Regions from separate parts of the Lactococcus sp. SK2-659 genome, predicted to be linked through region 2. Evidence: riboswitches for the same ligand, from Rfam matches in the RefSeq annotation. Region 2 holds a riboswitch; the other holds the start of a gene.
What was found. A riboswitch is a leader RNA that binds a small molecule or an ion and turns the genes downstream of it on or off. The one in region 2 is predicted to bind lysine.
Positions count from the first base shown of each region.

Region 1: it holds a riboswitch for lysine, as region 2 does, so the genes downstream of both, dapA (4-hydroxy-tetrahydrodipicolinate synthase) here and LDP15_RS07095 (amino acid permease) in region 2, are expected to answer to the same signal.

Region 1 covers NZ_JAIWQZ020000001.1:326,306-338,864, reverse strand. Annotated here, with positions in the region: gene LDP15_RS01645 (leucine-rich repeat domain-containing protein) at 1-384, opposite strand, end outside; gene LDP15_RS01640 (ribonuclease J) at 433-2,145, opposite strand; gene LDP15_RS01635 (MgtC/SapB family protein) at 2,495-3,166, shown strand; gene dapA (4-hydroxy-tetrahydrodipicolinate synthase) at 3,206-4,099, opposite strand; lysine riboswitch at 4,200-4,375, opposite strand; gene LDP15_RS01625 (NUDIX hydrolase) at 4,443-4,898, opposite strand; gene LDP15_RS01620 (aspartate-semialdehyde dehydrogenase) at 4,909-5,985, opposite strand; gene LDP15_RS01615 (MIP/aquaporin family protein) at 6,080-6,943, opposite strand; gene LDP15_RS01610 (hypothetical protein) at 7,315-7,569, opposite strand; gene tkt (transketolase) at 7,664-9,640, opposite strand; gene LDP15_RS01600 (PTS ascorbate transporter subunit IIC) at 9,822-11,207, opposite strand; gene LDP15_RS01595 (PTS sugar transporter subunit IIB) at 11,268-11,567, opposite strand; gene LDP15_RS01590 (PTS sugar transporter subunit IIA) at 11,569-12,559, opposite strand, start outside.
Region 2 covers NZ_JAIWQZ020000002.1:1,896-14,454, forward strand. Annotated here, with positions in the region: gene gntK (gluconokinase) at 1-1,191, opposite strand, end outside; gene gnd (phosphogluconate dehydrogenase (NAD(+)-dependent, decarboxylating)) at 1,312-2,217, opposite strand; gene LDP15_RS07050 (MurR/RpiR family transcriptional regulator) at 2,582-3,430, shown strand; gene LDP15_RS07055 (DUF960 domain-containing protein) at 3,468-3,776, shown strand; gene LDP15_RS07060 (metallophosphoesterase) at 3,858-4,631, opposite strand; gene rpsR (30S ribosomal protein S18) at 4,831-5,076, opposite strand; gene LDP15_RS07070 (single-stranded DNA-binding protein) at 5,250-5,750, opposite strand; gene rpsF (30S ribosomal protein S6) at 5,780-6,073, opposite strand; gene LDP15_RS07080 (undecaprenyl-diphosphate phosphatase) at 6,265-7,119, opposite strand; gene LDP15_RS07085 (lactococcin family bacteriocin) at 7,502-7,717, shown strand; gene LDP15_RS07090 (hypothetical protein) at 7,726-8,007, shown strand; lysine riboswitch at 8,265-8,447, shown strand; gene LDP15_RS07095 (amino acid permease) at 8,605-10,071, shown strand; gene dnaX (DNA polymerase III subunit gamma/tau) at 10,105-11,763, opposite strand; gene LDP15_RS07105 (phosphotransferase) at 11,812-12,453, opposite strand; gene LDP15_RS07110 (GAF domain-containing protein) at 12,485-12,559, opposite strand, start outside.

The DNA of each region.
Region 1 (12,559 bases), on a different contig from region 2:
AGGAAAAGCTGTTGTTGTTTGAAAGGCACTAGTATTAATATCTACAACATTATTTCCGATAATAACCGAACGAATTCCACTATTTGAAAATGCATAAGTTCCAATTGATGTTATTGCATAGGTTTGACCGTTATTTACAATAATATCTGGAATTACAATATCAGCTCCCGCTAAGCCAGCATAGGAGGCAACTTCAGCTGTCAGTGAAACTTTATCAAGGTTGTAAGTAATTTTTTGCTCATCAGTATATGTAATTTTACTTGTCGTGGCCTCCACCGGTAATTCTGTCACCAACTGATGATTCAAAAATGTGGGATTAAGAGTGGCTGTCAGTAATCCTACTCCAACAGTCATCGTTATTTTCTTTATTGATTTTTGAGACATAAAAAACCTCCTAACTTTCTATACGAAAAAATGGAGGTTTTGTAACTTTTATTTTTTATTATGATTTTTTTTAGTGTAACGTTTATTTAAATCTTGAGGTTGACGTGCTTCCATAACTACTGGAAGAATCACTGGTTTACGTTTTGTTTGCTCGTATAAAAATTTTCCAAGAGCATCACGGATAGAACCTTTGATTTCTGCCCAATCAAATTCTTTTCCAGAAAGATATTTATCAACAGTTTCGTTGACCAACTCACCAGCTTCACGCATCAGATCACGTGAAGTTTTAACATAAACAAAACCACGAGTGTGAACACGAGATTTGCTGACGATTTTACGCTCAGTCTTAGAAATTGTGATAACGGCAATGAAAATACCATCTTCTGATAGCACTTTACGGTCACGTAAAACAACTGAACCGATATCTCCAACTCCTGAACCGTCAATCATAACATTTTCAGCTTGAATAACACCAGATGGAATCATGTCTCCATTTTCTAAACTGACTGTTTCACCACGTTTAGCGATAAAGATATGTTCTGGTAAAATGTCCATTTCCATTGCTAAATCAGCATGGGCACTAAGTTCACGATACTCACCTTGGATTGGAATCAAATTTTTTGGACGGAAGATATCAAGTAAGAATTGCAAATCACGAGCATTCGCGTGACCAGATATTTTCAAATCTGAAGCCAACATTTTCATGACTCCGCCAGCTTTATAGATTTCATTTTCAATACGAGCAATTGTTGTTTCATAAGAGACAGATGGACTTGTAACAGCAAGTACTAAATCTCCATCTTTAATTTTAACGTATTTATGACGACGATGAGCCATGTCTCCAAGAGATTTAAGTGGTTCACCCATTCGTCCTGTTTCCAAAATAACTAATTCATTGTCAGCATATTTTTTAATTTCTGCTGGTTTAATAATTGATTTTTTATCAACAATTTGTAATTTGTTAAGACGAGTTGCTGTTTCGATGATTTGGTCCATATCTTCGCCTGTAAAAGCAACACGACGACCAAGTTTAATGGCAGCATCAATCGTTTGTTGAATTCGACCTAAATTACCTGCGTTACAAGCAATAATGACCCGTCCTTCGTTGTCATCAATATAGTCATAAATTTTTTCATAAATTTCATGCTCGCTAGCAGATTGCATTGTTGACAAAGCATTTGGTGATGACGAAAGTAAAGCAAGGACTCCGCTATTTCCAATTTCAGCCAATCGGCGCATATTGGTACGATAGCCTTTTGCAACAGCTGGATCAAAACGGAAATCGCCTGTATAAACAATGTTTCCGTCATTTGTAGAAATAACAATTCCTAAACTTTCAGGAATTGTATGTGTTGTTGAGAAGAATGAAATGACGGCTTTACCAAAATCAATTTCTGTATCTTCAGTTACAACATGAAAATCGTTGAATTTGCGACTGTCAGCATAATTTTTGACATTAATTTTTGCAAGTTCGATTGTTAATTCTGAACCAAAAACAGGAACTTTTAATTCAGAAACGATATAAGGCAAAGCCCCAATTGAATCAGCATGTCCGTGAGTCAAGAAAATTCCTGCGACACGATCCGCATTTTCTAAAAGATATGTAATATCAGGAATAACAAAGTCAACACCAAGTTGATCCATTTCAGCATATTTAAGTCCTGCATCAAGCACAAAAATTTGCTCTTCAACCTCAACTAAATACATGTTCTTACCAAATTCACGCACACCACCTAATGGAGTGATTTTAATATTAGACATAAAAACCTTTCTTGTCAGTGTAATTTATAATTTTTTCGATATAAAAAGAATCTGTAAGTTATTGACAAATTCTGTCAGTAAATTTACAGTCCTGTTTTTAGCAATTTCCTTGCCATATTCACTCTCGAAATCGGTCGAGTGGGACAAGCGATATTGAAAAGATAATTCTACTTAGAATTAAAATAAAAGAGATTGGCATTCCAATCTCTACCGAGAATACACTAATATAAGTTTAACCCAAAGCAAGTAAAAAAGCAAGTCAGTTTCATTTTTTATGGGTCTTACTTTTTTTCTAATCAAAATAGCGATATAATGGAAGGTAAGTTTTAAATGACAAGGAGGAAATTTTATGCAGATTACTTTCTTAACACAACTTGATTGGTTAATTCGATTAATATTAGCTGGGGTATGTGGATATGCCATTGGTTATGAAAGAAATAGCCGTTCCAAAAATGCTGGTACACGTACTCATTTAATTGTTGCTTTGAGTGCTGCTTTAATGATTATTGTCTCAAAATATGGTTTTATGGACATCATCAGTACCCATGGAGTCAATCTTGATCCTTCCAGAATTGCGGCTCAAATTGTAAGTGGTATTGGCTTTTTAGGAGCTGGAATGATTTTTGTTCACAATCAATCCGTTAATGGATTGACTACTGCGGCTGGAATTTGGGCAACTTCTGGTATTGGGATGGCTATCGGTTCTGGATTATATTTTATAGGTATTGTAGCTACTTTACTTATTTTACTTTTTCAAATTATTTTACACCAAAATTATCGATGGATAAAATCAGCGACAAGCGATCATCTTATTCTTCAATTAGAAGATTTTGAAGGCCTTCAACTGTTGCAACAACAGCTGAAAGAGGAAGATGTCAAAATTCTTAGTATAAAAGTTGAAAAAAAATCAAATAATTCTTTAAAAACTGAGCTATATTTGAACTTACCAAAAGCTTTTGAAATCGCTTCGTTAATGAGTCTTTTGGAATCGAATGATAAGATTAAATCAATTGAATATTGACCAACTTTTATAAAGAAAAATACCCTAAAAGGGTATTTTTTAATTTCCAATTTTTTCAAGAATTATTTTACTTTCCTCAGTAGTACAAGCTACAAGTGGTAAACGTAAGCCACCAACTTCATATCCTTTTGCATTCAAAACCGTTTTGATTGGAGCCGGACTTGTGACACTAAAAAGTGCATTTATTTTGGGTAATATTTTTCTTTGGATAGCCGCTGCTTTTTGAATAGAGCCCTGGTCTATTTCTGCAAACATTTCAAAAAATTCTTGACCTAGGATATGACTAGCAACCGAGATTACACCCTGACCTCCCAAAGCTTTAGTGTGAAAAGCTAGCCCATCTTCTCCAGTATAAACTAAAAAGTCTTTGGGTAGCTTTTCAATGAGATAAGCCAGATTATCAGTATTTGTACATTCTTTGATGGCAATTACATTTTCCAGTTCTGCTAAACGTAAGATGGTCTCTACCTGAATTTCAGTGACCACCCTTCCTGGAATATTATACAAAATAATTGGCAAATCACTCGCAGTAGCAATGGCTTTAAAATGTTGATAAATTCCTTCTTGGGAAGGTTTGTTGTAATAAGGAGTCACTGCAAGTCCCGCATCGATATAACCAAGTTCAGCAACTTCTTTGACAAATTCAACCGAATCACGTGTGTCATTAGTCCCAACACCCGCAATTAATGGAATACGTCCGGCCACTATTTTATTAACCGCAGCAAAAATTGCCAATTCTTCATCATGAGTAAGAGTAGGCGATTCAGCCGTTGTTCCAGCTAAGATAAGGCCTTCCGTATGATTAGCAAGTAAATCCTCAATGAGCTTAGGAAATGCTTCAAAATTAATTTGGCCATTTTCTTTAAAAGGGGTCACTAGGGCCGTGATGATACGTGCATTTTGTAATTTTTCAATTGTTTCTTTTGCTGACATAATTTCTCCTTATGTGTGAGCATACTGACAAGCTCTTGTCAAGAGGTCAAAAAGAACCTCTTTTTATGCAAAAGAGGTTCTCAAAAGTTCGTCAAAAATGATTTTGATTAGCTCTCCTTTCTGTCAGTACTGACAGAAAGACAGTCTGTAGGATTTAACCACACAGCCCAAGAAAAATTTTGTGACAATTTTTCTTTCGGCAAAGAACGCCGCCATCAGCTTCATTGCGTTCACCGCTCCACTAACTTCTTCGTCTTCGCAACCTCTAATTTTGTTTGACCCATTATAGCATACTTTAGTAAACGAGGTCAAAAATTTTATTTTTATACAGTCTAATTTATTATTATTCTTTCGCAATTAATTGGATGAAATCTTTGATAACACGGCGATTTAGCTCATGAATATTTTTTGGAATTTCTTTAAATTTAAACCATTTCAGCTCTTCAACTTCACTCATTTGTGGTCTTAAACTCCCTGTGAAATCTCGACAAATATAATAAATGCCTGGCATATAAACTTGGTCCATATTGGGATAAGTCATAAAACGGTCTTGTCCTGAATAAATTCCTAAAAGCTCAAGTTTACCTGCTTTTAGTCCCGTTTCTTCAAATAATTCTCGGCGAGCAGTCTCCTCAAGTTCTTCACCAACTTCTATGCCACCCGCATGTAGAGCCCAAGTTCCGTTATCTTTACGTTTTTGTAAGAGAATTTTTTCATCAGAATAGACAATAACGCCAGCTCCCAGATAAATCAAAAGCTCATGACCAATTTTTTCACGAATTTTACTGATATAACTCATTTAACAGACCTTATTTCAGTTCAAATTTTAACTCATGAGTTAGTCTAACTAAGCCACGCTCATGTAGTGTTTCAGCAATTTGAACAGAATTCCAAGCTGCTCCTTTGAGTAAATTGTCAGAAACCACCCAAAGATGAATCCCATTTGCTGCATCCAAATCACGGCGAATACGACCCACAAAAGTTTCACGACGACCAACTGAATTAATGGCTTGTGGATAAATTTGATGAGCAACATCATCTTCTAAAACAGCTCCTGGGAATTCAGAAATCAAACGTTTAACCTCATCAATGTCTGCTATTTTTTTCGTTTCAACATAAACTGACTCAGAATGACCGTAAAGAACTGGAATTCTGACACAAGTTGCCGAAACCGCAATTGAATCATCTTCCATGATTTTCTTGGTTTCATTTGTCATTTTCATTTCTTCATAAGTATAATCGTTGTCAGTAAATACATCAATTTGTGCAAGCGCATTGTAAGCAATTGGATAATGTTTTTTATCTCCAGCAGACGGTAAAATTTCTGCTGACAATTCTGTCAGTGCTTTTCCATCAAGTGCTTCTTGGAGTTCACGATTTGTTTCATTAATTGCTGATTGACCCGCACCAGAGACCGCTTGATAAGTGCTGACAATTACTCGCTCAAGCCCATAAGCTTGACGAATCGGCTCTAAAGCAACCATCATTTGAATCGTTGAGCAATTAGGACAGGCAATTATTCCATTGTGTTTTTCCAAAGCATGTGCATTAACTTCTGGAACAACCAAGGGGACATTAGGGTTTTGACGGAAAAACGAGGTGTTATCTACGACAACAGCTCCAGCTTTTACAGCATAAGGGGCATATTTTTCTGATACTGAGCCTCCGGCTGAAAAAAGAGCAATATCAATACCTTCAAAACTCTCCTCAGTCAATTCTTCTACAACAAGCTCTTGCCCCTTAAATTCAACAATTTTTCCTGCCGAACGTTTACTTGCAAGCGCACGTACGGTTTCTATAGGAAGTGTAGATTCTTCTAATTGTTCAAGCATACGTGTACCCACGGCACCAGTAACACCAACAACGGCGATATTATATTGTGTCATAATTGTCTGTCCTTTTCAGTAAATTATAATTATTATAGCGCTTTTAAGTTATAAGGGCAAGAAAAAATCTGCCTTTCGACAGAAATTTTTGTTTTTATTTAAACATAAGTTTAAAGACTGTAGCTGCAATTACTGCACCAACGATTGTGGCAACAACTGGAACCCAAGCGTACCACCATTTAGCGTCTTTATTTTCACCAACAACTGATTGTGGTAAGAAACTATAAACGATACGAGGACCAAGGTCACGTGCTGGATTCAATGCTGCACCAGTTGGTCCACCAAATGCTGTAACCAAACCAACAAACATCAAACCGATAGCAAGCGCACCAATCATTTTAGATGATGAAGCACCTGAAACAGAAGCCCAAATTTGGCTTACTGTTGCATTTGCTGTAACATCAGCTCCTTGTTGTTGAGCGTAGCTTGTCATCCATTTGATTGATTCTGCACCAAAGAAGTTCGTTGTAAAACTGAGAATTCCGAAAACAAATACAAACATTCCGATTACTTCATTGATAAATCCGTTGAAAATTGCTTTTCCACGATTTGAACCATTATCCAAAGCGTTAGTTGTTGAAAAAGCACCTAAAGAAATTGCTCCGTCATTAGTTTTAGCGAAGTATTCTTTATAAATCGCTACAACAAGTAATTGACCAATAATTGCACCGATAAGTTGTGCCAAAATATATTGTGCAACATGTGCCCAAGGGAAATAGCCAGCTGAAGCGAGTCCAATTGTAATTGCTGGGTTAATATGTGCACCTGAAACATTTGCAAAAGCAAGTACAGGAACTAAAATCGCAATTCCATATCCCCATGCAATTGCAAGACCACCCATGCCCTCATTTTTAGAGCCTTTGAGGGTTACCCCAGCAATTGTACCATTACCAAGCAAGACGAGAAGCATAGTTCCCAATCCCTCAGCAATATATTTTGTCATCCATGAAACATCCATGATAATTTCCTTTCTATTTTAAAAAATATATAAAGATGTTGACACTTCAATTTTATCATATTTTTCTTAACTCTTGCTAATAATAACATCGAAAATATGATTAACTCCTACAATAGATTGTTTATATATTTTTTCAGCATTGTATTCATCTGATTATAACAAGATTTTTTTATTAATTATTTTAATCGTTACGTAAAAAAAGCCCTCTTTCGAGGGCTTTTAAAGGCACTAAAAGTGTGTCAAAAAGGTTCACACAATTTGACAAATACTCACGCTTCCTGCGCGGAAAACCCAATTTCCCAGTATTCCTTAGCTTCGAAATTCTACAAAGTAGAATTATTCGACTCATCGCATAGTTAAATTTTAACATATTATGCTAAATGAAACAAGAAGCCAATCAAAATTCCTACCGTTCCCACAAAACTAAGGATACAAATAGTAAATCCTATCGTAAAATAATTCTGACCATATCCATTATAATGAACCCTTTTAGTTCTTTTCCCACGATAAATGATTAAAGATATTACTGACAGAACCGTCAGTAAATATTGGATTGGCTGATTTTGTCCATACATTAAGTTCAAAATTGAAGCTACTCCCACAATAATTGCAAGTAAAATCCCCATCTTATTTCCTTTCTATTTTTTAATTAAAATTTACTGACAGACTTGTTTGTAATCAAAAGAGCTCTGACAAAAAATCAGAACTCCTTTTTCAATATTAGTCAAGCTCTTTGTATGCTTTAACTACATTTTCAGCAGTAAATCCGTAAGCCGGAAGAACGATATTTGCTGGTGCCGAAGCGCCCCAAGTATCTACTGTAACTGTTGCACCATCAAGTCCAACATATTTACCCCATCCGTAACTTGTACCAGCTTCAATCGCTAAACGACGTCTTACAGCTTTTGGTAAAATTTCTTCGCGATAAGCTGCGTCTTGTTCGTCAAAAATATTCATTGAAGGCATTGAAACGACACGAATGCCAGAACCTAAAGTTTTCTTAGCTTCAAGAGCTAATGCTACTTCTGAACCAGTCGCAATGATGATTCCTTCAAGTTTTCCTTCTTCTTTTGAAAGAATATAAGCCCCACGATTCAGACCTTCTTCAGCCAATTCATAAGTATCAGGTAAAACTGGAAGATTTTGACGAGTCAAAATAAGTGCGGTTGGGCGGCTTTTACTTGATGCAGCACGACGCCATGCAGCCACTACTTCATTTCCATCAGCTGGACGAATTACATCCAAATTAGGAATTGAGCGAACAGAAGCTAATTGTTCAACAGGTTCGTGAGTTGGACCATCTTCACCAACAGCAATGGAATCATGTGTCCAAACATAAGTGACTGGCAAGCTTTGTAGAGCAGCCATCCGAACAGAAGGAAGCATGTAGTTTGAGAAGACGAAGAATGTTCCGCCATAGACACGAGTTCCACCATGCAAAGCAATCCCATTCATAATGGCTCCCATTGCAAATTCACGTACACCAAACCAAATATTACGTCCAGCATAGTTATCTGGCATGAAGTCTTCTTCAACTTTAACCATTGTATTATTTGAAGCCGAAAGGTCAGCAGACCCACCCCAAAGATTTGGCATTTGAGCTGATAATTCTTGGATAGCTTCTTGTGAAGTTACACGGCTGGCCTTGCTTGTTTCCATTTCATGCTTGGTCAAAGTAAGCTCTGGTGTTTCATTTTCAAAAGCTTTTGCATACTGCTCAGCAAGCTCAGGGTATTTTTCAGAATAATCATCAAAAGTACTGCGCCATACTTGCTCCATCGCTTCACCACGCGCAACTGTCGTTTCTAAAAAGCGTTTTGATACTTCTTCAGGAACTGTAAATTCAGGGTAATCCCAACCATATGCTTTCTTGGCAAATGCAACACCTTCAGCTCCAAGAGGAGCTCCGTGAACTGCTGAAGTTCCTTGTTTTTCGGCACCAAAACCAATGACTGTTTTAACTTCAATGATTGTTGGTTTAGATTTTTCAGCTTTAGCCACTTCAACAGCTGCTGCGATTTCTTCTAAATCATTTCCATCTTTTACCAATAAATGTTGCCAGCCATATGATTCAAAACGTTTTTGAATATCATCAATAAATGACATTGATAAGTCACCATCTAGAGAAATATTATTTGAATCATAGAAAAGAATCAATTTACCAAGTTTCAATTTACCTGCAAGTGAAGCTGCTTCTTGTGAAACACCTTCCATCAAATCACCATCACCATTTAAGGCGTAAGTGTAATGGTCAACAATATCAAAACCAGGTTTATTGTATTGTGCTGCTAAATGTGCTTCAGCCATTGCCATTCCGACAGCATTGGCAATTCCTTGTCCTAAAGGACCTGTTGTTGCTTCAACACCATCTGTATGATTAACTTCTGGATGTCCCGGTGTTTTTGATTGCCATTGACGGAAACCTTTTAAATCATCAGTCGTTACATTATAACCTGCCAAATGTAATAAACTATATAACATTGCAGAACCATGACCAGCAGACAAGACAAAACGGTCACGATTTGACCATTTACGACTTGTCTTAGGGTTCACATTAAGAAATTTGCTCCAAAGTACATAAGCCATTGGTGCAGAGCCCATTGGAAGTCCAGGATGTCCTGAATTTGCTTTTTGAATCGCATCTAATGATAGAGTACGAATCGTATTTACAGCCAATTGATCAGTAGTATCAAACATAAGATTTCTCCATATTTTTTATTTATACTCACATTATAACACAAGTTAGAAACGGTTTTCATTCTCTGAAATTAAAAATTTTTTTCTTTTTTTATGTTTTTATATGAAAATCTTTTTAATTTTGGTGGGAAAGGTTGCGGTTGACCTGTTTTATAAATCTTCAAAAAATTTATTTTTTCAATTATAATTCTTTGCTTTTTGAATTAATTTTATCTCTTCTATTCAAAATCAAACTCGTCATTAATACAATCAAGAGAAAAATTATTATAAAGGAAATTAATGCTATTGATCCAGCTTTGCCAATTCCCCCAAGCAATCCTCCTGAAACAATATAATCTGAATCTGCAAAGGTCGATGCAGAATTCGCTCCAAACGAACCTAAAGCAGGCAGAATTAAAAGTGGACCCCAAGCTAACAGTAATCCATTCGCTGTTGAGCCGATAATCGCCCCACGCAAACCTCCAAAAGCATTGCCATAAACTCCTGCTGCTCCTCCACAAAAGAAGATACCAACAACACCAGGAATAATCACAGTTGTTCCTAAGCCAAGCATTATTAGCATAGAAATAACTCCAACAATAAATGAGACAAAAAATCCAATTAAAACAGCATTGGGCGCATAAGGAAATACTATTGGAACATCTAATGCTGGTTTGGAGTTAGGAACAAGCTTTTTAGCTATCCCTTGAAATGCTGGAATAATTTCTGACAAAATCATACGAACACCTTGAAGAACAACCACAAATCCTGCTGCAAAAGTCCCTGCTTGAATGACCGCATAGACAATATAATTAGTTCCAGCAGACAAAGCTGGACTTTCAACAAAATGAGGACCTGCAATTAAAGCTAAAATAATATAGACAACCATCATTACTAGAGAAATAGAAACAGTAGAATCTCTCAAAAACCCAAGGTTTTTAGGGATATTTAATTTTTCAGTTGATTTTTCTGGATCCTTATTTCCAAATTTTTCTCCAAGCCAACCGGATAGAGCATAGCCTATATTGCCAGTATGGCCCATTGCAACTCCATCATTACTAGTGATCTTCCGCATATAGCGTTGAGTTAGAGCGGGTGTGATTGTCAGCAATGTTCCTTCAAATATTCCTCCTAACAAGATTGTCAACCAACCATTTCCTAGTCCAGCAGAAATAAGTACAACAGCTGACATTGTTGATACATAGAGCATTGCTTGCCCAGTCAAGAAAATATATTTAAATCTTGTAAAACGTGCAAGTATTACATTAACAATAAATCCCACAATCATAATTAAGGCTGCGGGTGTTCCATACTTCACTAATGCTAAAGCAACCACCGCTTCATTGGAGGGCACAACTCCCTTAGCATTAAAGACATGTTGAAACATCGTTGCAAAGGGATTCAATGAGGTAACTAATATCCCCGCACCTCCGGTCAAAACCAAAAAACCTGCAAATGTTTTAATTGAACCTTGGATAACTGTACTTGCTGTTTTTTTCTGCAAAATCAATCCCAACATTGCAATTAATCCAACTAAAAGCGCTGGAGTAGTTGCGACTGATACAATAAAGTTTAAAATACCATTCATTTTATTTTTCTCCTCTAGTCTAGAAAAATTTTGTACTTTATAGATTCGATTTATTTTTTCTTATTGATGACTTATGTTATTTTCATCAAGCACTTTATAAAGTGCTTCACGCGCAACTTCTTTATCAATAATTGACTGAAGTGGCATAATTTTTTCTGTGGGAATATTAGGAAGAGCAGATACTAATGTTGCCTCAACAAAAAAATAATCCGCTGCATCTGGTGTTGCTGACCCAACATCCATATGCTCCAATTCGAAATTATCAATATTTACTCCTGATTCTTCTAATAATGACTGAATGTTCATTTGAACCATAAAACTCGTTCCTAACCCAGATTGACATACACATGCAAATTTCATATTATTTTTCTCCTTCTTCTTCTAAAAGTATTTGTTCAACTTCTGTTACATTTGTTGCTGCAAGTAACTGACCCAAGCGTTCTTTATTTGATAATATCTTAGTAAGTGTTGACAAAGCTCTAAGATGGGTCTCATTATCAATAGCTGCTAAAACAATAAAAAGTTTAATTTCATGCTTATCATCATTCATTAACTTTACTGGGTGTTCACATCTTAAAAATGACATTCCTAATTTTTTGACCCCTTCCTCTGGACGAGCATGAGGAAGGGCAATTCCCAATCCTAAGTCAATATAAGGGCCAAAAGCTTCTACTTTATCAATAATAGCTTTGATATAACGCTCTTCAATTTCATGCTTATCAAGAAGGGGTTGTGCAGCTAATTCAATTGCTTCTTGCCAGGTCAATTCTCTATTGGTAAAATTTATTTTTTCTTTTGTAAGTAAATCTGTTAGCATAACTCCTGATAGTTTCCCTTCTTTTCTAGTACGATTTAATTTTTTTTCAATAATTTTTATTAAATCCAGTTTACTTGCTGGTTTTTTTATAATAATGTAAGGTTCTATTGAATCTAAAATAGTTTGAGCAGATGGTTTTATAAAACCTGGGAGCTGAAAATCTTGCAAAACTTGATTATAAAGCTTATTTTCTTCACGCTGTTCTGGAAAAGCTGACATAAGATAAACTTTTTTGTCTGACTTTACAGGAACCGTTGAAAAAATAATATCATATGAATTTATAGGTAATTTTTCGAAATGAGAGACTCGAGCACTCAGAATAAATTCCATTGTCGGGAATAAACTCTCTAGTCTTTTTTGCATAATTAAACTCGAACTGATTCCATTTACACAGAGTACAATTGCTTTTAATGATTTACCTGAGTACTTATTTTTATAAATCTCTCCACCAAATAAAATGACAAAATAAGCTTTCTCAGATTCTGAAATTTCACCGACCTCTTCTTTTAATGGTTGAAGGACGTTATCCATCAGT
Region 2 (12,559 bases):
AATCATATTTAGGTCACCTACTACTTCAACAAGGCTAAGCGCAACCATATAAATATTGAAGATAACCCCTTCAAGAACAGATCTGGCCATATGACTACGATTATGTCCGTAGTTTAGGCCAAAAAATGAACCTCTGGCATTGGCATCCCAAATCGGTGCTCGCTCGCCTCCAAGATAGGGGTGGAAAAGCAATCCATCAGCGCCCGGGGAAATGTTTGCTGCAAGTTCCGTGACTTCATCAAAAGAAATTTTTCCATCAAAAATTTGGTCACGAGCCCAACGGAAAACATCTCCACCAGAGTTTACGGGACCACCGACTACCCAATGCTCTTTGTCTAATGCATAGGTAAATGTGCGTCCTTTTTCATCTGTTTTAGGTTTGTCAGTAACTACTCGAATCGCACCAGATGTTCCAATTGTGATGGCTGCAACACCCGGTTTAATCGCATTTACTCCTAAATTTGACAACGGACCATCGGCTGCACCCCAAATAAATTTGGTGCTGCTTTGAATTCCCATTTTCTTGGCATATTCGTGAGGAAGGTTTTCTTCTATCTCATAGGGTTCTACTACTTTAGGCAATTGACTTTCTTTGATTCCAGTCATCTCTAGTGCTTCTTTATCCCAATGAAGTTCAAATATATTGAAGATACCTGTACCTGTTGCGGTTGATAAATCCATTTTATTTGTTCCAAAAAGTCGTTGGAAAATGTATCCTTTAAGTTCCAAATAGTGGGCTGCTTTTTGATAAATGTCTGGATGTTCAGCTTCTAACCAGATAAATTTAGATAAAGGAGCCATTGGATGAAGAGGCGTTCCGGTTCTTCGATAAATATCAAAACCATTTTTAGAGGCTTTAATTTGTTCGGTGTATTTTACTGCTCTTGTATCAGCCCAAGTGATTAATCTTGTAAGTGGCTGCCAATTTTCGTCAAAAGCAATTAGTGAGTGCATTTGTGTACTAAATGAAACGGCTAAAAGTTCGTCTTCATCTTCTAAGTTAATTGAAACTTCCCTGATTGTCACTAAAACTGCTTCAAAAATTTCTTCAAGAGATTCTTCTGCCATCCCACTAGCATCACGATAGAGGGGATAGGCTTGGCTACTACTTGCAACTATTTTTCCATTTTTCTCAAAAAGCACTGCCTTAGTCGCTGTGGTTCCTAAATCGACGCCTATTAAATATTGCATTTAGGCTCCTTTTCTTCTATATATTTACTGACAGACTTTAAAATTCTTTCATCATCAGTAGTTTTTTACTGACAGAAGTTTTTTATCCTAGTTAGCTTACGCTTCTCATCTGTCAGTAAATTATTTTTGTTCTACGTCATGTCCGCCAAAGCCATTGCGCAAAGCGGCAACTACTTTTCCAGTCATGGTATCTTCTTGTAATGAGCGTTGACGCATCATTAGTGACAAGGCAATGACCGGGGCAGGAACGCCCAAGTCCAAGCTTTCTTCAACGGTCCATTTTCCTTCTCCTGAAGATTGAACATGTCCGATAATTTGGTCTAGTTTAGGGTCTTTTGAAAATTGTTCTTGAGCAAGCTCCATCAACCAGCTTCGGATTACTGAGCCGTGATTCCATAATTTTGCAACGGCTTCATAGTCATAATCAAATGGTGACTCTTCCAAAATTTCAAATCCTTCAGCAATCGCTTGCATCATCCCATATTCAATTCCATTATGAATCATTTTCAAGTAATGACCACTGCCAAGTTTCCCTGTATAGAGGTAGCCATCTTCCATTGAGATTGCTTTGAAGATTGGTTCTATGATTGTCCAAGATTTTTCATCATCTCCACCAATCATAAAATTCCCGCCTTGACGAGCTCCAGCCATTCCACCAGAAGTTCCAACATCAAAAAATTTAATTCCTTTTTCTGTCAGTAATTTATTTTGTTCTAAATTATCTTTGTAATTAGAATTTCCACCGTCTATCAGAATATCTCCAGCTGACAACTTTTCAGAGAGCATTTCAATCGTTGAATTTGTAGGAGTTCCTGCTGGAAGCATCAACCAAACAATTTTGGTTGCTGGCAATTCTGTCAGTAAATTTTCAATTGTGCTGACAGCGGTAATTTTGTCTGAGTAATCCTTAGCTTCCTCTACCGCTTTTGTATTTAGGTCGTAAGCAACAACTTCAATCTCATGGTCAACGGCATTTTTCACAAGATTCATTCCCATTTTCCCTAAACCAATCATACCAAATTTCATCATTTTTTCCTCCGTGGCATCGCTTTCATTTTATAACTTTAGTATAAGTAATTTTTTTTCATTTGTCAACAATAATTTTTGTAAAATATTTTCTGATTTGTCAAAACAATTTCAAGTTAGGAGTTTGGAATTTTTGAGAAATCGAGAAATCTTGAGTATCACTACTTATAACACGCTATAGCGAACTCCCTAGATACCTTATTACTCCGCTCTAGGTGTAACAACTAGCATATCTGTAAGTCAGTAAACTGACAACAGCTATCCTACGCATCGTTCGGTCCTAATAAAATGATAGCCAGTACATGAAACATTGTTTCGTGTTACTGGCTATGATATAATGTAGTCAATTAGAAGGAGGCTTGATATGTCGCGTACTTTAATCAGCCGAATCCGAAGTTATTATGATAACCTCAGTAAATCAGATCAGGCAATTTCTGACTATTTAATTGCGAATATTGATAGTGCAGCGAGGCTTTCAATTCAGGAATTTGCTCAAAAAACTCATGTCTCTACGGCTACAATTTCTAGATTTTCTAAAAAAATCGGCTTTAATTCCTTCCAAGAATTAAAACTCGCCATTCATGCCACTGACTCGACACGAAATGATGAATTTTTTAGCGAACTTTCACCAACTGACGATTACAAAGAAATACTGACAAAAAACTTCAACGGCAATATTTCATCATTAAATTCTACATTAAACCTTATCACTAACAGACAACTTGACCAAACCATGGAAATTTTGCTCAATGCCAGCACTTGCGGTTTTTTTGGTTTGGGTGGTTCAAACGCTGTTGCATTGATTGCTTTTCATAAATTTTTGAGAATGCCTTTGCACTGCGTTTATCATCAGGATTTTCATTTTCAACAAATGCAGGCTGCAAAATTAACGAGCGACGATTGTGCTTTTGTTATTTCACATACAGGAAAAAACAGAGATACAATGCACTTGGTTGAAATTTTGAAGAGTCGCGGGGTTCCAATTATTGCATTGACTTCTTTTGCGAGTTCACCTTTAGCTAAAGCGGCCGATGTTGCGCTAATTTCAATTTCCGAAGAAATTTCATTTCGACCTGAAGCCGTTGCTTCCACAGTTTCTCAAATTAGTTTGCTTGATGCCTTGTTTATGATGTACGGAATGAAAATGAAAAATGTTTCTGAAGGGACTTTATCTGAAATCCGAAAAGTCATTCGAGATTCCCGTATTTCCTAGAATTTATCCATTTATCTTATAGAAAGGATGTGATTTTATGGCATTTTCTAACACTAGACGACGCTACGCAAGTTTTGATACCGTTGCGTCAATTCCTGGAGAAGTCATTGATGCCTTTTGGTTTATTATTGACCATCACCTCAAGGGCGTTTTTCCACTAGAAACAATTATCAATTTCGACTTGGTTAATTCAGATAATTTACTTTCTATTCGTTTTTCTCAAGACAACAGCCCAACAACCATCCTCGTTGATTTTGACTACCCTTTTAATCCTGAATGGCCTCTACACTACCGAGCCGTTGATAATATGGGACGCGAAACGATCATGACTGCAAGAGAAATGTAATGACAGAATTTTTAACAAAGCTGTCAGTAAATTTTAAAATAAAAAAATAAAAAAATCTGTCAAAATTACTGACAGATTTTTTTAGATGTAGTAATACACAATTTCTGGAGGCACCCCAAAACGAATAGGTAAGAAAGTCAAACCAATTCCACGATTAACATACAATTTTGTTCGGTCATTGAGCTGATACAAACCAGCATCAGCACTACTTGAGCCCTTATTACGTAAACGCCAATTTCCTATCCGAATTTGCCCTCCGTGACTATGACCAGAAAGAATTAAATCAAATTCCTTAATTGTCTCCATGTCTAAAATAGTATCCGGTTCGTGAAGGGCTAAAAGCGAAAATGTTGCATCAATGGGCTCAAGTTCAAAATCAGGCCGTCCCTCACGCCAGTCATCAACCCCAGAAATAGATAAATTATCTTTGACAACTGATGAATTTTTCAACAGAACAAAACCAGCTTTTTCTAGAAACTCTTCAACAAACTTTGACGATTTTTCATCATCAAAATCATGATTACCAAGTATCGCAAATTTTCCAAGAGGAGCTTTAAGTTCTGACAATATCGTCAGCAAATCAGTCCAATCTCGATTTTTTGCCCAAGCAACCTTATCAAATAAATCTCCAGAAAAAATAATTAAATCTGGCTGTTCATTAGCAATATTTCGAGCAAATTTTTTAAAACGACGACTAGTCGTGTGCCAAGCAAAGTGGGTATCGGTAAAATGAGCAATTTTTAAATTTTGTTTTTGAGCGATTTTTACATGTCTCACTTTCATCAAATGAGGCTCTATAAAAATTCCATAAATTAACAAACTTAAGAGCACTGCTCCTATTATCAATTCAATCATTTGTCCATTTTATCATAAATTCACTGACAAAAACATAGTATTAATCAAAAATACTTGATGAAGTTATCAATCTATTCTCTTTTTCTGACAAATTTCTGGTCAGTAAATTCGGACGGAACCGAGCATTCTGTCAGTAAATATCAACTCTATTTGTCAAATTTTTATACAAAAAAAGACTACCGAAGCAGCCTTTCATTTATTAGTTTTGGTCTTCAGCTACGAATGGAAGCAAAGCCATTACGCGCGCGCGTTTGATTGCGTTAACCACTTTACGTTGGTTTTTAGCAGATGTACCAGTCACGCGACGTGGCAAGATTTTACCACGTTCTGAGATGAAACGTTTCAAAAGTTCAGTGTCTTTGTAGTCAACGACTTCGATTTTGTTTGCAGCGATGAAGTCAACTTTTTTACGGCGTTTGAAGCCGCCACGACGTTGTTGTGCCATTTTATTTCTCCTTATATTATTTTTAGATGTCTGTTTAAAGTTTTCTTAGGATTACGACGTTATTATGAAAAGCCGATTCTGCTTTTCATAATAACTAGTAAGAGGGTTAGGAAATCCGCCATAGCGGTTTCCGTGAAATAATTAGGCGCTTTAGCGTCAATTATTTCACCCTATTAGAATGGAAGGTCATCATCCGAAATTTCCATCGGCGAGCTACCAAACGGATCAGCATCACGACCGAAATTCGGTGTTGCATTATTGTTATTCGTTTGTGGACGTGGAGTATTATTTGTAGATTGGCTAGGTGCAGAATATGAACCAGCAGAAGTTCCGCCTCCCATACCTTCACGAGCAGATCTACTTTCCAACATTTGGAAACTATCAGCCACAACCTCAGTCACATAAACGCGTTGACCTTGTTGATTTTCATAGTTACGTGTTTGAATTCGACCAGTTACCCCAATCAAAGCTCCTTTTTTAGCCCAATTCGCCAAATTCTCAGCTTGTTGGCGCCAAATAACGCAGTTAATGAAATCAGCCTCACGTTCGCCATTCGCATTTTTAAATTGACGATTTACAGCCAATGAAAATGTTGCGACAGCTTGATTTTGAGGGGTGTATCGAAGTTCAGGATCGCGAGTAATGCGTCCTACTAATACAACATTGTTAATCATGATGAACTTCTCCTTAGAAATGAAAGCTCTTAAGCTTCAACTTTAACGATCATATGACGAAGAATGTCAAGGTTGATCTTAGCAAGACGGTCAAATTCGCTCAAAGCTTCTGAAGTTGTTTCAGCTTCAAAAGTTGCGATGTGGTAGATACCTTCGCGGAAATCATTGATTTCGTAAGCAAGTTTACGTTTTTCCCAGTCTTTAGACTCAAGATTTGCAGCACCGTTGTCAGTCAAGATTCCATCGAAACGTTCAACGAGGGCAGCTTTTGCTTCTTCATCAATGTTTGGGCGAATAATATAAAGAATTTCGTATTTAGTCATTGATTTTTCCTCCTTTTGGACTAATGACGCAGGTTGAGTCCTGCGTAAGTTGTGAGTTTTTCCCACAGAGTTATATTCTATCACTTTTTTCTATTTTTAGCAAGAATACATTTAAACTTTCCCTCAGCAAAGAGAACTATTTTAAAATAAAAAATACCAACTAAAGAGAGTTGGCATAATTTATCTCATTCTCAGCCCAAAAAGGCTTTAAACATTGCATAAATAAGAAGGATAATCCCTAACACAATCCGATATTTCCCAAAGAAAGTAAAATCGTGTTTTTTCACATAATCGGTCAAGAACTTGATGGCAACCATTGATACCCCAAAGGCAACTATACAAGCTACTAACAAGACCCCAAATTGTTCAAAACTTAAAGAATTCCCATTTTTGAAAAAGTGAAGTATTTTGATGAAACTAGCCCCAAACATAACTGGAATACCCAAGAAAAAGGTAAATTCTGCGGCAACTTCACGACTTACACCAATTAATAAAGCACCGACAATTGTCGCACCTGAACGTGATGTCCCTGGAAGTAAAGAAAGCACTTGGAATAATCCAATATAAAGAGCGGCACGATAAGGCAAACGGTCAATATTCATTACGGAAAATTCATGGTTTGGTACCCACCGACGCTCAATGACAATAAATGCTACCCCATAAATAATTAACATGAAGGCAACAGGAACAAAGTGGTAAAAATGTTTGTCCAACCAGTCATTAAGCGGTAAACCAATAATCGCTGCTGGTAAAGCCGCAATCAAAACTTTCAACCACAAACGCCAAGTTAATTGAATCTCACGTGGTGTTTTTTGTTTGTCAGCTGGATTTAACTTATTAAATGGATTCAGTTTATGAAAATAAAGAACAACAACTGACAAAATTGCTCCTAGCTGAATCACAACATCAAACATTTCTTTAAAAGCTGCTGATTGATTAAGACGAATAAATTCATCAGCAATAATCAAATGTCCTGTTGAGGAAATAGGTAACCACTCAGTGATTCCTTCAATAATACCTAAAATAATGGCACGAATAAAATCCATATTTTGCTCCTAGAAAATTTCAGTAAAAAGACTGATTTTTATTGACTGACATAGCAGTCCTATCCTCATAAGTATAACATAAACATCACTGCTTGTAACAGGCCAAGGCGTAAATGTGCTGGCTAGAACGAATGAACTGTCTAATCAAAGGCGAAGATAGATATCTACTCTTTCTGATGAAACAACTAGCTCATTCATAAGTCAGCAATCTGACAACGACTATCCCAAGCAAAAAATTATTGTCCCCATTTCATTCGACCATAATGAGTAAAAATAAAAAAGAATCGATTATAAAAAATTTATTTAATTTTAAAAAAACCTTGACAAAACAAATGTAAGCGCTTATGATCGATGAAGATAATAGAAAAAGGAGGATTTACAAATGAAAAATCCAAATAATTTTGAAATTATTTCTGACGAAGAATTGTCAGAGATAACTGGCAGAATGACTTGGTGGCAAGGTATTGACGGAGTACTTAGTTCTTTTCAAAGCACTCCTAGTTGGGTACAAAAAAAGGTAGCATCAAGCGGGTATGTTCCCTATATACCTGGTGGCGGTTCATGGGTTGGTGGTCCTGGAATGAAACCAGGAAGATAAGGAGAATATTGAAATATTTTGTAACGTCTCTGTCTGCTTCAAAAAATATGGGGACATTAAATTGGCAGACAATGATATTGGACGAGCATCGTGTTACCGAGTCGTACTGGGAAAACGCAAAATTAGAATTGTCAAAAGAGATAAAATGGGTCACACAAAGTGAACTTTACCAAAAACTAAAACGCAATGATGGTTCAGGCAATGATATTATATTATCAAAACCAGTTAGTATAATTTTAGATACGGTAAAGTCTGACTTTACCAACGCAAATGTCTGGGTTTATCAATGAAGGGAGTAGAAAAAATCATCAATCTCCCTGAGTTACAAAATCTTTATGACTTTCTTTACATGACATATTGACAAAAAACTCCTTTGTAAAGGAGTTTTTTGTCACCTAATATTTATATCCTTATTTACTCTTGCCACTCCGCTTGTACACCTTATTTAAACAAATGACCATCACTTACCCAAAAAATGATTACTTATAACTTATCTAATCTCCTCTTCCTTGACATCATCTTAAAATTGCGCTAGAATTACAAATAACACATCGATAGAGGTCGCAACTGATATGAATCTACGCCGAGTTGGAGCACAACAAAGACGCGTATTTAGAGGAGGAGAGGTTGCCGAAAGAATTTTGTTGCTCAGCAAGGTTCTTGGGCTAGTGAGGAAAACTCACTAGACTGTCGCAAATGGTTAATAACCATGCGGAGGGCTATTCGTTCAAGAAAATTTTTAAAATTTTGTCGGACCTTTAGCAATCTATTCTATCTAGTAGGATTGCTTTTTTTGTTTTTCTCAGACTTTTCTAAACTAAACAGGAGTAAGGTTGAGTCTGAGTCAAACAAGTCGGTGTAGAATAAATTTTATTAGGGAGAGAATTTTGGAAAATTCTTCAAACTCAACTACTGAGACGCAAGTAAAACGCGGCTTAAAATCACGTCATGTTTCCATGATTGCCCTTGGCGGAACAATCGGAACTGGATTGTTTCTGACTTCAGGCGATGTCATTCACACGGCAGGACCATTTGGTGCACTGACTGCCTATGTTCTTATCGGAGCAATGGTTTACTTCCTCATGACATCACTTGGTGAAATGGCCACTTATTTACCCACTTCTGGTTCTTTTTCAGACTATGGAACACGTTATGTTGACCCAGCTTTTGGTTTTGCTCTAGGTTGGAATTATTGGTTAAACTGGGCAATTACCGTAGCGGTTGATTTAACAGCCGTTGCCCTTTGTATCAAATTCTGGTTACCAGATGTTCCAAGTTGGATTTTTTCACTGATTGCCTTAATTATTGTCTTTGCAATCAATGCCTTATCAGTTAAAACTTTTGGCGAAACTGAATATTGGTTGTCAGCCATTAAAATTACTGTTGTTGTTTTATTCTTGATTATTGGTTTCTTATCTATTTTTGGAATTATGGGCGGTCATATTGACGTCGCTAAAAATCTTTCAGTTGGTAATCATGGTTTTGTCGGAGGACTTGGTAGTTTCACTACTGGTGGAGGGATTCTCGGCGTACTCTTAGTCGCTGGTTTCTCTTTCCAAGGAACAGAATTGCTCGGAATTACAGCTGGTGAAGCTGAAAATCCTGAAAAATCAATTCCTAAAGCTATGAACTCTATCTTCTGGCGTATTCTTGTCTTTTATATCTTATCTATCTTCGTGATGGCGGCTATCATTCCATTTACCGACCCACACTTAGTTGGAGGAGATTCAGCTGCTCAAAGCCCTTTCACAATTGTATTTGAACGTGTTGGTCTCTCTATTGCAGCTTCTATCATGAACGCCGTTGTTTTAACTTCTGTCGTTTCAGCAGCAAATTCTGGAATGTATGCCTCTACTCGGATGCTTTATTCGCTAGCTAAAGATGGTGGCGCACCAAAGATTTTCTCAAAAACTTCAAAAAACGGGATTCCTTTCATTGCTTTATTAGCTACAACTGCTGTTGCTTTACTCACATTCTTGACATCAATTTACGGAGTTAGCTTCTTTACATTCCTTGTCTCAGCCTCTGGTTTAACAGGATTTATTGCTTGGATTGGGATTGCAATTAGCCACTTCCGTTTCCGCCGCGCCTATGTCGCTCAAGGAAAAGATGTTAAAAAATTACCTTATCATGCAAAACTATTCCCATTCGGTCCAATCTTAGCCTTAATTATGACCGTTTTAGTCACACTCGGCCAAGACCCAATGCTTCTTTTTGGTAAAACTTGGGTGCAAGGCGTCATCATGTATGCCGCAATTCCACTCTTCTTCATCCTTTACTTGGGTTATAAATTTAAAAACAAAACGAAACTTATCCCCCTTAAAGAGGTTGATTTAAGTCGTCATAAAGATTAAAAAAGTCGCTCAATGAGCGGCTTTTTTATTAGTTTAATCATTAATTTCAACTACTTTTTCACCAAAGAGTTCTTTAGCTAAATTTACCGTTTCATCCGGCTCTTTTTCATCTTCTTCATCTTCTTGAACATTTTCAGATTTTAAATTAGAAACATATTCTGCTCGAACTTCTTGCCAGTCTTGTTCAGCAAGAGAAATAATTTCTGGCGCAAATCCAACAATTGAACTCAAGAGATTCCCACAAAAAAGTTGCAATTCTTCATTTTCACTGACCCTTTTAGCAAGATTCTCATGAGGAAAAGTCACCACAAGGAAATTTTCTGACGCAGCGACAGGGGCTGTATTATTAAGTAAAGCTCGGTCTGCCGGTTTAGTTACCGAAGCAACAAGTTCTGGCCACGCACTTAGAGCAGCTTTTCTAGCTTCATTTGTCGCCTCAGCCAAAGCTTTATAAATTAAATCTTTGTTAATTTGGCGTTTTTTAGATGCTATTGGTTTCGGACTGGCTTTAACTTTTTCTGTCAGTAAATTATTTTGTGAATCTGAATTTACCCGAATTTGACCAGCTGAAATTTGAGCTTTCAATTGATTAATTTCGGTTTTTAAAGTAGCAATTTCGGCTGTCAGCTGATTAGGGATTTCTCCTTGCGGAGCTGTCAGTAAATTATTTTGTCCAATTTCAGCCAAACGCATGGTCATGACATCTGCCGCAATTTTTGTTTGAGTCGTTTCCTTTATCGTTTTCAAACTTTCAATTGCAATATCAATCCATGAAAAAATTTGACCCCGGTCATACTGAGAATTTTTATCCAAGAGTAAATCCCGAAGGTATGCTAATAAATCTTCCGTAAATCGAAGCATATTTTTTCCTTCAGCAAAAATCTTATCAAGTTCCATCAGCGCTTTTGCTTCATCGTGCTCAAAAAGTGCTGCAACATATGTTACTAAAGCATCTGCAGCAATCGACCCTGTGACAAGTAGTGCATCATTTTCTTCTAATTTTCCTGATGAAAACGATAAGGCTTGGTCTAATAAAGAGAGGGCATCACGCATTCCACCTTCAGCTGCTTTAGCAATAACATCGAGTGCTCTACCGTCGAATTCAAGTCCTTCATCAGCCATTATTTTTGCTAAATAAGTCCGAATGTCTCCTGTTGTGATTGATTTAAAAGCAAAACGTTGAACACGCGAGATAATGGTTGCTGGAATTTTTTGTAATTCAGTAGTAGCCAAGACGAAAACAACATTTTCTGTAGGTTCTTCAAGTGTTTTCAAAAGTGCATTAAAAGCCCCTGTTGAAAGCATATGCACTTCATCAATAATATAAACCTTGTAAGTGGCTTGACTAGCTGCATAAGTTGATTTATCTCGAATTTCTCGAATTTCATCAACCCCATTATTTGATGCCGCATCAAGTTCAATGACATCATCTAAGCTTCCTTTAGTGATTGAGTCGCAAATAAAGCAATTATTGCAGGGCTCTCCATCCACTTGATTAGGACAATTTATTGCCTTAGCAAAAATTTTAGCTGCTGAGGTTTTCCCTGTCCCTCTTGGACCAGAAAAAAGATAAGCATGTGAAATTTGATGATTGACAATCGCATTTTTTAATGTTGTTGCTACAACTTCTTGCCCCACCATTTCATCAAATCTTTGACTTCGATATTTTCTATATAATGCTTGATATGCCATTTTTCTCTTCCAATTTTTTACTTAGTATTCTTTTCATATCCGCTTGTTTCAATAGAAATCTTGCCCAAGACTATAGTTTAAGTCTTTTAAAATTTCAGTTGAAGCATCACGTGATTGAATCAATTCATCAATATCTTGTGATTGATAATTTCTGAGAGCCTGTCTGAGGGCGAACATTCTTGCTCGATTAATCGTTGCCTCATCTGCTTCGGTTGCCGCAAAAAATATTTTACGTGCTTTTTCATCAAAAATCGTCCAAGCGATTGCTAAATCAAAAGCTGGATCACCAATAACAGCTTTGTCAGAAATTTTGACATTAACTAACTTTCCGTCAGTAACTTTTAAATTTTGCGTAAGCAATTCTCCCAAAACCCAAACAGGTTTCTTGGACCATTTTGTTTTTGCTGCAAAATCAAATTTTTCTTGCAAAAGGTCAGCAGGAACAACTTTTTGATAGACTTTCAAAAGTTCTATCATCTCAGCTTCAAAGAAAATCAAATCAGAACCAGCAAAAGCATTTTCAAAACTAGGTGACTTTGCATCTGTTGTTGGTAGCCGATGTAATTGATAGAGAAAACTTCCTAATTCTTGCGCAAATTCACGAACATCTCCAATATTACCTGGATTTACAGATGTTCCTTCTTTTTCCCCAAAACGGTCAGCAATAAATTTTTTTACTATTTCACTCATTTTTTTCTCCGATACCCTTTAAAATTTTGATTTAACCTACTTCAAAAAATTTAAAATCAGTCATTTCACATAAAATGTTAGCAAATTCTTCAAGATATTTTTGGTC